DNA from 3 places in the Pantoea cypripedii genome. Region 2 is predicted to be linked to each of the others. Evidence: predicted binding sites of a transcription regulator. Region 2 holds the regulator's gene; each other region holds the start of a gene.
The links. Region 2 encodes LexA, which represses DNA repair genes until DNA is damaged. Its sites were predicted from a motif close to TNCTGTATGTACATACAGNA; they were not measured.
Positions count from the first base shown of each region.

Region 1: a site for LexA is predicted at 1,360-1,379, ahead of sulA (SOS-induced cell division inhibitor SulA). Genes of this name have one in related genera too.
Region 3: a site for LexA is predicted at 1,749-1,768, ahead of HA50_RS07385 (DinI-like family protein). Genes of this name have one in related genera too.

Region 1 covers NZ_MLJI01000001.1:1,514,674-1,517,956, forward strand. Annotated here, with positions in the region: gene ompA (porin OmpA) at 1-492, opposite strand, end outside; gene sulA (SOS-induced cell division inhibitor SulA) at 848-1,339, opposite strand; partial or broken gene HA50_RS06940 (TfoX/Sxy family DNA transformation protein) at 1,562-2,160, shown strand; gene yccS (YccS family putative transporter) at 2,186-3,283, opposite strand, start outside.
Region 2 covers NZ_MLJI01000001.1:284,671-287,953, forward strand. Annotated here, with positions in the region: gene plsB (glycerol-3-phosphate 1-O-acyltransferase PlsB) at 1-317, opposite strand, end outside; gene HA50_RS01245 (diacylglycerol kinase) at 444-812, shown strand; gene lexA (transcriptional repressor LexA) at 918-1,532, shown strand; gene dinF (MATE family efflux transporter DinF) at 1,625-2,956, shown strand; gene HA50_RS01260 (CsbD family protein) at 3,114-3,283, shown strand, end outside.
Region 3 covers NZ_MLJI01000001.1:1,587,667-1,590,949, reverse strand. Annotated here, with positions in the region: gene HA50_RS07395 (hypothetical protein) at 1-804, shown strand, start outside; gene HA50_RS07385 (DinI-like family protein) at 1,841-2,089, shown strand; gene HA50_RS07380 (hypothetical protein) at 2,504-2,761, opposite strand; gene HA50_RS07375 (hypothetical protein) at 2,821-3,060, opposite strand.

The DNA of each region.
Region 1 (3,283 bases), 1.2 Mb from region 2:
CCAGTTTTGGGTCAGTGCGTATTCAACACCAACAGCAGCCAGCGGAGAAACGCCGGTGTCGTGATCGCTGATGCGAACGCCGTTGTTGTTCTGAGTTGAATCAGCACGCCATACCATGCCGCCCAGACGGGTATAAACGTCCAGATCGTCAGTGATTGGGTAGCTCAGTTTAGCAGCCAGCTGAACGCCTTGTGCTTTGAATGCGCCATTGATGTTGTTGCCTTTGTAAGGCATACGGCCCAGCCAGTCATAGCCCAGCTCGAAGCCCAGGTACGGGTTAGCCTGGTAACCCAGGAATGCGCCTGCACCCAGCTGATCCTGATGGGTCGGACCGTCGTTGTTCACGTAACCGTTACCGTAGTTACCTTTGTCGTGGTACTGAGACCAGCCCAGTTTAGCACCGGTATACCAGGTGTTATCTTTAGGAGCGGCCTGCGCTACGGTAGCGAAGCCAGCCAGTGCCACTGCAATTGCGATAGCTGTCTTTTTCATTTTGCGCCTCGTTATCATCCAAATAGGCAATGAGCAAAAATGTTTGCTCTTGGTTGTAATCCAATCCTTCGCCGGGTCAACATGCTCGCTTATGACTCTACCGAAAAAAACGGAGGTTATTGAGCACCCTGGCGAGGTAAAGTCTACAACGAGATTGGAAACTTACAAGTATGATGTGACGCCAGGCGATAAAAAAACAGGGGTTTATACACACATTTTAACAATTGACATGGCATAATCTTCGTGATCAGAAATGAAAAAAACGGCTAAGCCATTGTCTAAGCTGGCTGGACAAGAATCAGTGGCTTAGCGTTAACTTCCGCAAAAAACGTTGTGAGAAAAATCTTAATTTTACTTAATGAAACAAATCTGAGGGAATTTTTGACGCAGACGGTTGTCTCGACAAAACGGCTTCGTACCCTTGCGGACGCATAACCAGCCCCAAAGCTTCACCTTCTGCTGCTGCCTGTTTTAGTTCCCAGCGTTCTTCATCATTAAGCTCGTACGGAATCCATGCCAGAACCACGCTATAGTTCCCGGTACGCAGGGCTTTGACCATACTTTCTACCGTACTGTAACGTTCACTTTCGGTGATATGCATACTCTTTTCCAGCGGCAAACCTGACTGCTGCAGCCACTGGCGATTCAGTTTGTGCGCTGGCGTTAACCACAGTTGCCAGCGTGATTGCAGGCTCAATTGTTGCAGGACTGGCAGCAGCAAAAGCTGCATCATGCCAGGTTGTTCACTGTAACGCAGCTCTGTAATGCCACCCAGAGTAGGTTGCGCTACACCTGAAGTTGCAAAACGGTGAGAACGATCAGCGGTGCCAGAGAATTGAGTACGCATAATTTAATCACTCAGTAATGAACTGTATGAATATACAGTAATGGCTTCCTGGATAAAGATCAACCTCAATTTCTGAAAACGTCTCGCAAATTCAGCACATTTTTTGCTCTGATTGCATTTATTCATTGAACAGCCAGATCGTTTTTCATATCTTCTAACTCGATGAATAAATGGATGTTTATTAGGATTTTTCTGGTAAAAGGACTTCAGGAAGGTGTCAGCATGAAAAAAACTCATCCGGTTGTTGAGCAATCAAAAGTGCGGCTGGCGGCACTGGGAAAAATTGAATCTCGCACGCAGTTTGGTGGCTACGCGCTAACCGTGGAAAAGGTGGTCTTTGCGTTTATCAATGACGATTCACTCTACTTACGTGCCTGTGAAGCGGTGGCGGATTATGCAGTGGAACGACCCATGGAGCCGCTAATTTATCGCAAGCGTGGCATACCTGTGGTCCTGAATTATTTCAAAGTCGATAACTGGCTTTGGCAGGAGCCAGAACGGTTGATGCGGTTGTCTGCCAGTGCTTTACGGGCGGCGCGCGATGAGCTTGAGACCAAATATGTCTCGCTGCGGTTAAAAGATTTACCCAATCTCAGCATGCGCATGGAGATGCTGCTGCATAAGGTGGGTATTTGTTCGGTAAACATTTGTATGAAATCGGCGCGAAGCAGAGTTGGCTGAAATTGCGGACGGTGAATAAGCATATTGGCCTGAAAACACTGCTGGCGTTACAGGGAGCGATTTCCGGGCATCATGAGGCGGCGCTGCCGAGTGAGGTACGAGCAGAGCTTTGCGCGTGGTATCAAAAAACGCTCCGCTAGTGACATCGCAGAGCGTTTTTCGTTTTTAAGCCGCCACGAGGATACGACGCAGGCGCGCTATTTCCGGCAGCAGGGCGATGAGTAACCCCAGCTGTTGCAAAACTAACGGTGCCTGCGTTTCCGGGCTGGCTTTCATCCCGGCCAGACGATGGAGCAGGGCCTGCTGCATCCGGGCGGCCTCAGCATCGCTGACGCGCTCAATTTGCAAAACATCTTCAACAAAGCATACCGCATCATCCAGCAACGCCAGTAGCGTCGGGTCGCTCAGCCCGACACGATGCGCGCCGAGTGCTGAAATATAGCTGAGAAAAGAGTGATTCAGGCACAGTAGCCGAAAAGCATTTTCACGTAATGACTGCTGGTAACGGGCTTCACTGCTCATATTGGAAACCACCGAAGCCAGTTCTGCATCGGCGTTGTGTGCATCGCGGCGAGCCACACGGTAAGCCAGACGGTTATCTTTGCCCTGATGATATTGCTCCATAATGGCATCAAGGTAGCGACAGTTGGCATTCAGGGTGCGTTCGGCTACGGCGGGTAACTGACGGAAGTGCCAGTCCGGCCAGACGAAGGCGACAGCCAGCCATGCCAGACCACAACCCAGCAACGTATCCATGACACGCGGCAGTGCGACTTCAAACCCTTCACCCAGCAGATTGAAGCACAGCAGCACCAGCAGAGTAATGAACAGTGTCGCCTGGGCATATTGTATTTGCCGAAAGGCAAAAAACAGCACACCACTGAAGACGATCAGTATCAACTGTCCCTCTATTGAAGGCACCAGCCACAATACCGGTAAACCGATAGCTATCCCCGCCAGCGTGCCACCAATGCGCAGTGCGAGGCGACGTCGCGTGGCATTGTAGTTCGGCTGGCAGACAAACAGGCTGGTGAGCAGAATCCAGTAGCCACGGTGTAGGCCCGTTAGTTGAATAAAGCCATAACCCACGCATAACACCAGCGTCATTCTGACTGCGTGTCGGAATAGCGCTGAAGTCGGTGTGAGATGGCGGCTAATACGCAAGCGGATATCCGCCCAGCCGCTTAACTCATCGCTGGAAAGGTTGTCATCGCTTGAAGCAGCGGGTTGCGCCAGCTTTTGTTCTGACTCAATCGACGCCAG
Region 2 (3,283 bases):
TGAAATAGCTTCACTGACTCCACATTCGGCACGAAATAAGGGAAAACGCGCGGACCGTCGTGGATAAACACATAGCGAGGCAGCAATGTGCCATCGATTTCCAGCGGTGTAAGCGGATCCGGCAGATCGTGTTTCACACATTGCGAACGCAGGGTGAGCAGATCGGCCTTGGAATCGTAAGGCAGCACATATAGGATTGGCCGCGTTGAATCTAACCCATGCTCAGACACGGGATCCGACGGAATAGCCTTACTCTTTACCAAAATGGAGAGTGGTAAATTCAATAATTTATAATAAAGTTTACGCCAACCTGACATAGACAACTTTAAGCCTCTTGTTAGCAAAGCGCGGCAAGCATACCAGAAAGTGCCGCGAAGATCTGTGGCCGTGCCATTCCCGGCTGCCCAGACATTGACGTCAAAACGAGTAAAGGGTTCAACGACATGGCAAATAACGTCACCGGTATTCTCAGGATAGTGAAAGCTGCCGGTTATTCCTGGCAGGGATTGCGCGCCGCCTGGCAACATGAAGCGGCATTTCGCCAGGAGGCCATCGCCGCGCTGGTGGCGATTGTGGTGGCATGCTGGCTGGATGTTGACGCTATCTCCCGCGTACTCATGATCGGTTCTGTGGTGCTGGTGGTCATTGTAGAGATAATGAATAGTGCCATTGAAGCCGTCGTCGACCGCATTGGTCAGGAGCGTCATCCGCTGGCCGGACGCGCGAAAGATATGGGGTCGGCTGCCGTACTGTTAGCTATCTTACTGGCTCTTTTCGTCTGGATCGCGCTGCTTTGGTCGCATTTGCGATAAGGATTCCGGATTCATCAACTCGCTGATTTTTCCCTCAGTTTTGGTTTCCATTTCGCCAATACCTGTATATACTCACAGCGACTGTATAAACAACCAGGGGGCGGGATGAAAGCGTTAACCAGCAGGCAGCAACAGGTCTATGATCTGATTCGCGACCATATCAACCAGACGGGCATGCCGCCAACGCGTGCGGAAATTGCTGCTCAACTGGGCTTCCGCTCACCGAATGCGGCAGAAGAACATCTGAAGGCCCTGGCACGTAAGGGCGTAATTGAAATCGTCTCCGGTGCGTCGCGCGGTATTCGTTTATTAATGGAAGAAGAAGCCAGTGAGGGGCTGCCGCTGATTGGCCGTGTCGCCGCGGGTGAACCGTTATTGGCACAGGAGCACATCGAGGCCCATTACCAGGTTGATGCCAACCTCTTCAAACCTACCGCTGATTTCCTGCTGCGCGTTAGCGGCATGTCGATGAAAGATATCGGCATTATGGATGGTGACTTACTGGCGGTACACAAGACTCAGGAAGTGCGCAATGGCCAGGTTGTGGTGGCGCGCATTGATGATGAAGTCACAGTGAAACGCTGGAAAAAGCAGGGTGCGATTGTGCAGCTGCTGCCAGAAAACAGCGACTTCCAGCCGATTGTGGTCGATACACGTGAGCAGTCACTCACCGTTGAAGGGCTGGCTGTGGGTATCGTGCGTAACGGCGAATGGCTTTAATCCTTTAAATCCCCCACTACGGTAGCGCCTCTGCGCTGCCGTGGTTTGATTTGCCAAAATAACTGTAGCGCAGCACAAACCGGGACGGGCTGATGCAGCTGTTTTCCTCCTCTGATAAGACACTCTGGCGGCTGGCGCTGCCGATGATCCTCTCGAATATCACGGTGCCATTGCTTGGCGTGGTAGATACCGCAGTGATTGGCCATCTCGATAGTCCGATCTATCTCGGTGGCGTGGCTGTGGGTAGCACTGCAACCAGCTTCATTTTTATGCTGCTGCTGTTTTTACGCATGAGTACAACCGGACTGACTGCCCAGGCATTTGGTGCCAGCGATAAAACGGCGTTGGCGCGTGCGCTTACCCAACCGTTGCTTATCGCATTGATCGCAGGCGTGTTGTTTATGTTGCTGCGCACACCTGTCGGCAATCTGGCGGCTGCGCTCATGGGGGGCAGCGTTGCGGTACAGCAGCAGGCACAACTGTTTATTCAGATTCGCTGGCTCAGTGCTCCCGCCACACTGGCTAATCTGGTGCTCCTCGGCTGGTTGCTGGGCGTGCAGTATGCGCGTGCGCCCGTTGTTTTGCTGGTAGTGGGCAACCTGGTCAATATTCTGCTGGATCTGCTGTTTGTGCTCGGCCTGCACTGGGGTGTGGCAGGCGCTGCTGCGGCTACGGCACTGGCTGAATATGTCACCCTGGGTGTCGGGCTGTTAATGGTCGCGCGCGTATTAAAGCTACGTGGCATTGATTTCACCCTGCTGAAAGAGAGCTGGCGCGGTGGCGCCGCTCGCCTGTTTCGTCTCAATCGCGACATTATGTTGCGCTCATTTCTGCTGCAAATCTGTTTTGCTTCTCTGACCATCTTTGGCGCGCGCATTGGGCCGGATGTGGTCGCAGTCAACGCGGTTCTGCTGATGTTTCTCACTTTCACAGCCTACGCACTGGATGGCTTCGCTTATGCGGTTGAAGCCTGCTCTGGTGAAGCGGTTGGTGCGAAAGATCGCAGCCAGTTGTTGCTGGTCTGGCACGCGGCCTGCCGTCAGGCGGGTCTGGTGGCGTTGCTGTTCGCCATGATGTATGCCCTGTGCGGGGTGCAAATTGTCGGGTTGCTGACCTCGCTGGACGAACTCCGCGAAGCCGCCGATCGTTACCTGGTGTGGCAGGTGGTGATGCCCCTGGTGGGGGTATGGTGTTATCTGCTGGATGGCATGTTTATCGGCGCGACGCGTGGCAGGGAAATGCGTAACAGCATGGCGCTGGCGGCGCTGGGTTATGGCCTGTCGTTGCTCACCTTACCCTGGCTGGGAAATCATGGTTTGTGGCTGGCGGTGACGGTATTTCTGGCATTACGCGGACTCACGTTGTGGCTGGTCTGGCGCCGTCACTGGCGTCATGATACTTGGTTTTCGTATAGTGGAATATAACCTGTTAATTACAGATTAATCCGTAAGTGTGCTACCTGATATTCATTGCCTACTATAATTATCCTTAACAACGCAATTAAGTAGCGTGTTATATCGGTTTTTACCTTCAGGAAATGGGTATGCCGTCAACTCACTGGAAACGACATGGAGTACGGTTATGAACAAAGACGAAGCGAGTGGAAACTGGAAGCAATTCAAAGGGAAAGTGAAAGAAAAATGGGGCAAGCTGACCGATGATGATATGACCGTCATCGAAGGGAAACGCGATCAGCTTGTCGGTAAAATTCAGGAACGCTACGGTTACGCGAAAGATCAGGCCGAGCGTGA
Region 3 (3,283 bases), 1.3 Mb from region 2:
AAGTTAGAAGAGCTGGGCAATACTGCTGCCAGTTTACCAAACGAATTGAAAGATCTTTTCAGAGAAAATTTTGAAAGTGGCATGGCTGCATACAATGAGTTCGCGAATGGGAATGTTATGTCTTTCCAACGAGAGCTGGCAGGTTATCTCGCAAGATTTAAACCGCTCCAAGGAAATCACTACATCAGATTAATAGAGTCACTAAACAATAGAAGATTTACATATTGCAGCTTAAACTATGATCTTTTATTTGAGCTATCAGCTAACTCATTAGGTTATGGTATCACCTACTCAAATCGGCTTGCACCAAGAAATATTAGATTATTAAAAATACATGGATCTTGTAACTTCTGGCCTGATTTGGGAAAATCCATTATCCGTGGGGTTTCTTTCTTTGGGTCTTTTAGCGCGGCTATTTCTGCTCAGGTTAAACCACTGAACCAATATCAATCCATATTGAAATCGACCACAGAAGACAGTATCGCACCAGCCATTGCCATGTATGCTGAAGGAAAAAAAGTTACAGTTTGCCCTGACTATGTTTCGGCTCAGCAAGAAATGTGGAACGAAAGTATAAATGAGACTTCAAAAATATTTATTATTGGCGTCAGAGTACATCAAGCAGATAAACACATTTGGCAAAATATTGGCGAATCAGAATCTGATATTTATTATTTCGGTGCGAGCAAAGCTGATGAAGAAGAGTTTGTTGCATGGAAAGATGCTTACCGTAAAAAAAATGCATATTTTAGACTTTGTCTTTTCCCCGAGGCAATAGATGCAATAATAAGTCTCACTCGCTGATAACACTTAATCATGGGGTGTCAGGGGTCGGAGGTTCAAATCCTCTCGTGCCGACCAAAATCTCCAAAGAAAGCAGCCTCTTACGGCTGCTTTTTTTTTGCCTCAATTTTGCGATGGTAAAACTATGGCAAAATGATGGTAAAACCCACCAGCTTTTGTGGCTCAAATTGGCGGCCCTACCCCGTCCCACGCACTGGTAGCTATTCACGTAATAATGCCGAACATTACCACAGACGTTAACCATTAACCTGATGAGTAAAAAGATGAAGTATACGAACTGATTCAGCTTAGGGAACCAGGTATACGCTATGCTTATGTGGCAACATTGAGTTGCATGACAGGGGGTTGCTTAAATGAGACGTTCATTAAATTGGCTAATAATCATCCTTGTGAATCTTTTCGCTTTGACCGGATGTTACCATCCAGATCGACCAATTGGCCCTGATGGGCGACCAAATGTGCCGACGGAACAATCAGTTCCGAACGGTCCAATGAGTAAAGGACCGGTTGGACAACCCCAGGCATGAATCATTACGAGCAAATTAAGCATGTGTCTTTCTTCATTATGGAGGGCATGTGTTCCTGCTAATTACATCCTTTTCTCAGAAGGTTTGCTGCATCTCTGGCAACCGCTTTTGCAGGCAGCTGTTTAGATAACGCAGCCATACGCTCAAGCTCATACAAAATATTGCTCTTGTTTATCGGCACACCTTTTGCCGTCAGTTCGATTACAGCCGCCCCTATGGCGCATCCAATCATTCCTGCTCGGTTCGATCTCATTTCATTCATCGTAGTAATTTGAAGGATTTGTTTGACTTAAGGTTAACAGTAGTTCGAAAACATAAAGTTTCAAATGCAGTTAACATTCTGAACTTACAGTTATTTTTTCATATTGCACATCAGGTTACGAATGGAGAACTTATGACTTTCACTTGTGCTTATTGAACTGTATGAATTCACAGTATATAAAATAACTGTTCATGCAACCAGTATCCAACTTGATAGTGGATATCGATACAGTTACCCGGGGGGAAATATGATAGTCGAAGTGATGGTGGCTAAAGAGAAAGCAGGGAAAATGCCGAAGGGTGCAGTGGAGGCGCTTAGGGAGGAACTCACTAAGCGCCTGAGTCGCAGTTATGATGATGTGAGCGTGGTGGTTAAGACCGCCAGCAATGACGGGCTGTCACTTTTGCGGGCGAAAGATAAGGAAGGCGACAGAGAAATAGTCTCAAAGGTGCTTCAGGATGCCTGGGAGTCGGCAGACGACTGGTTTCACGGGTGATGAATTCAAACCGTTAAGCTGCTGCCGCTACGCTCGCATAATCAGCATCTCGGATTAAACTTAACATTGATCATGATACACCTTTTGCCCGGGCAAACTTATCCCACTGCCCGGGCTTCTTTTCGGACTATACCTAACAAAAATTAATCAAATCGAGAAAATTTTATCATCGGTGTGAATGTGTACAAATGTTTCACTGTCGCTATTATAGAGATGCACTGCACACAGCAATTGTGGTGCGATGAGATTTTTCCCTGTTGGAGTATTTAAGCCTGCACACTCAGCAGGCATTTTTTTACATACATTATTACTGATGCATAAACTGATAAGGCGGAGTGTCTTTATATATGCCGCGAGGTGAGTTTATCTGCAAGCATTTGCCCGTGCTGTTCGGGAGCCGTAGCACGGGCTTTTTTATGGGCATGGACCATCCCACGCCCGGGTAACCACCCAGGTGACAACACCGATCACCACCACCTCTTCCAGCGGTTCACCCTCTATCGTGTCGCCGTCATCACAGATGATCGCAGTGGGGGCGAGTTTGCCGAGTTGCCGCATATCCCACGCTTCAAAATAAATCGTGTCGCCATGCCTCGGTCTGATTGAGGTGTCCACTACTACCAGGCCATCAGCAGTTTCCACTATGAGTACGCCTTCATAGTGAGCACCCATTATCTCGTTCCAGTCTAATCTCCCTTCCGCATAATCCTTTGCCGGAGACGGGAAGCCCATCAATAAGGCCCATTCTGGCTGTTCAACTTGAATTTCCTGTCTTCGCTGAAGTCTGGAGTGATGTCGATGAAATAGCTGATCTGATTCTCTATCCAGGCATTAGCGCGCTTCAGCGTCCAGTGATGGTTATGGCGCTCCAGCTCGGCAACGAAATCACCCGTTGTAACTGTTTTCTGGCCTCTCACATCCATCTTGATGCTCTGTCGAAAGGCGTTCTGTATGTCGCGGTAGCGTGGCATGGTGATCAACTCCCGATAATTACTGTATGCCCATACAGTATTATTGATCGACAGAATCGATCAAGTAGATCGTCAGATCTTTCTGAGAAGGGATTGTCAGGAAAGGAAATTTAAATGCGGAGAGAGTTGAACCTTTAGGGGGATAGCGGGTCATAAACTACATGGATAATCCCATGTAACGAATTTCGCCCGCTGATGCGGGCTTTTTTTTGCACACCAAACG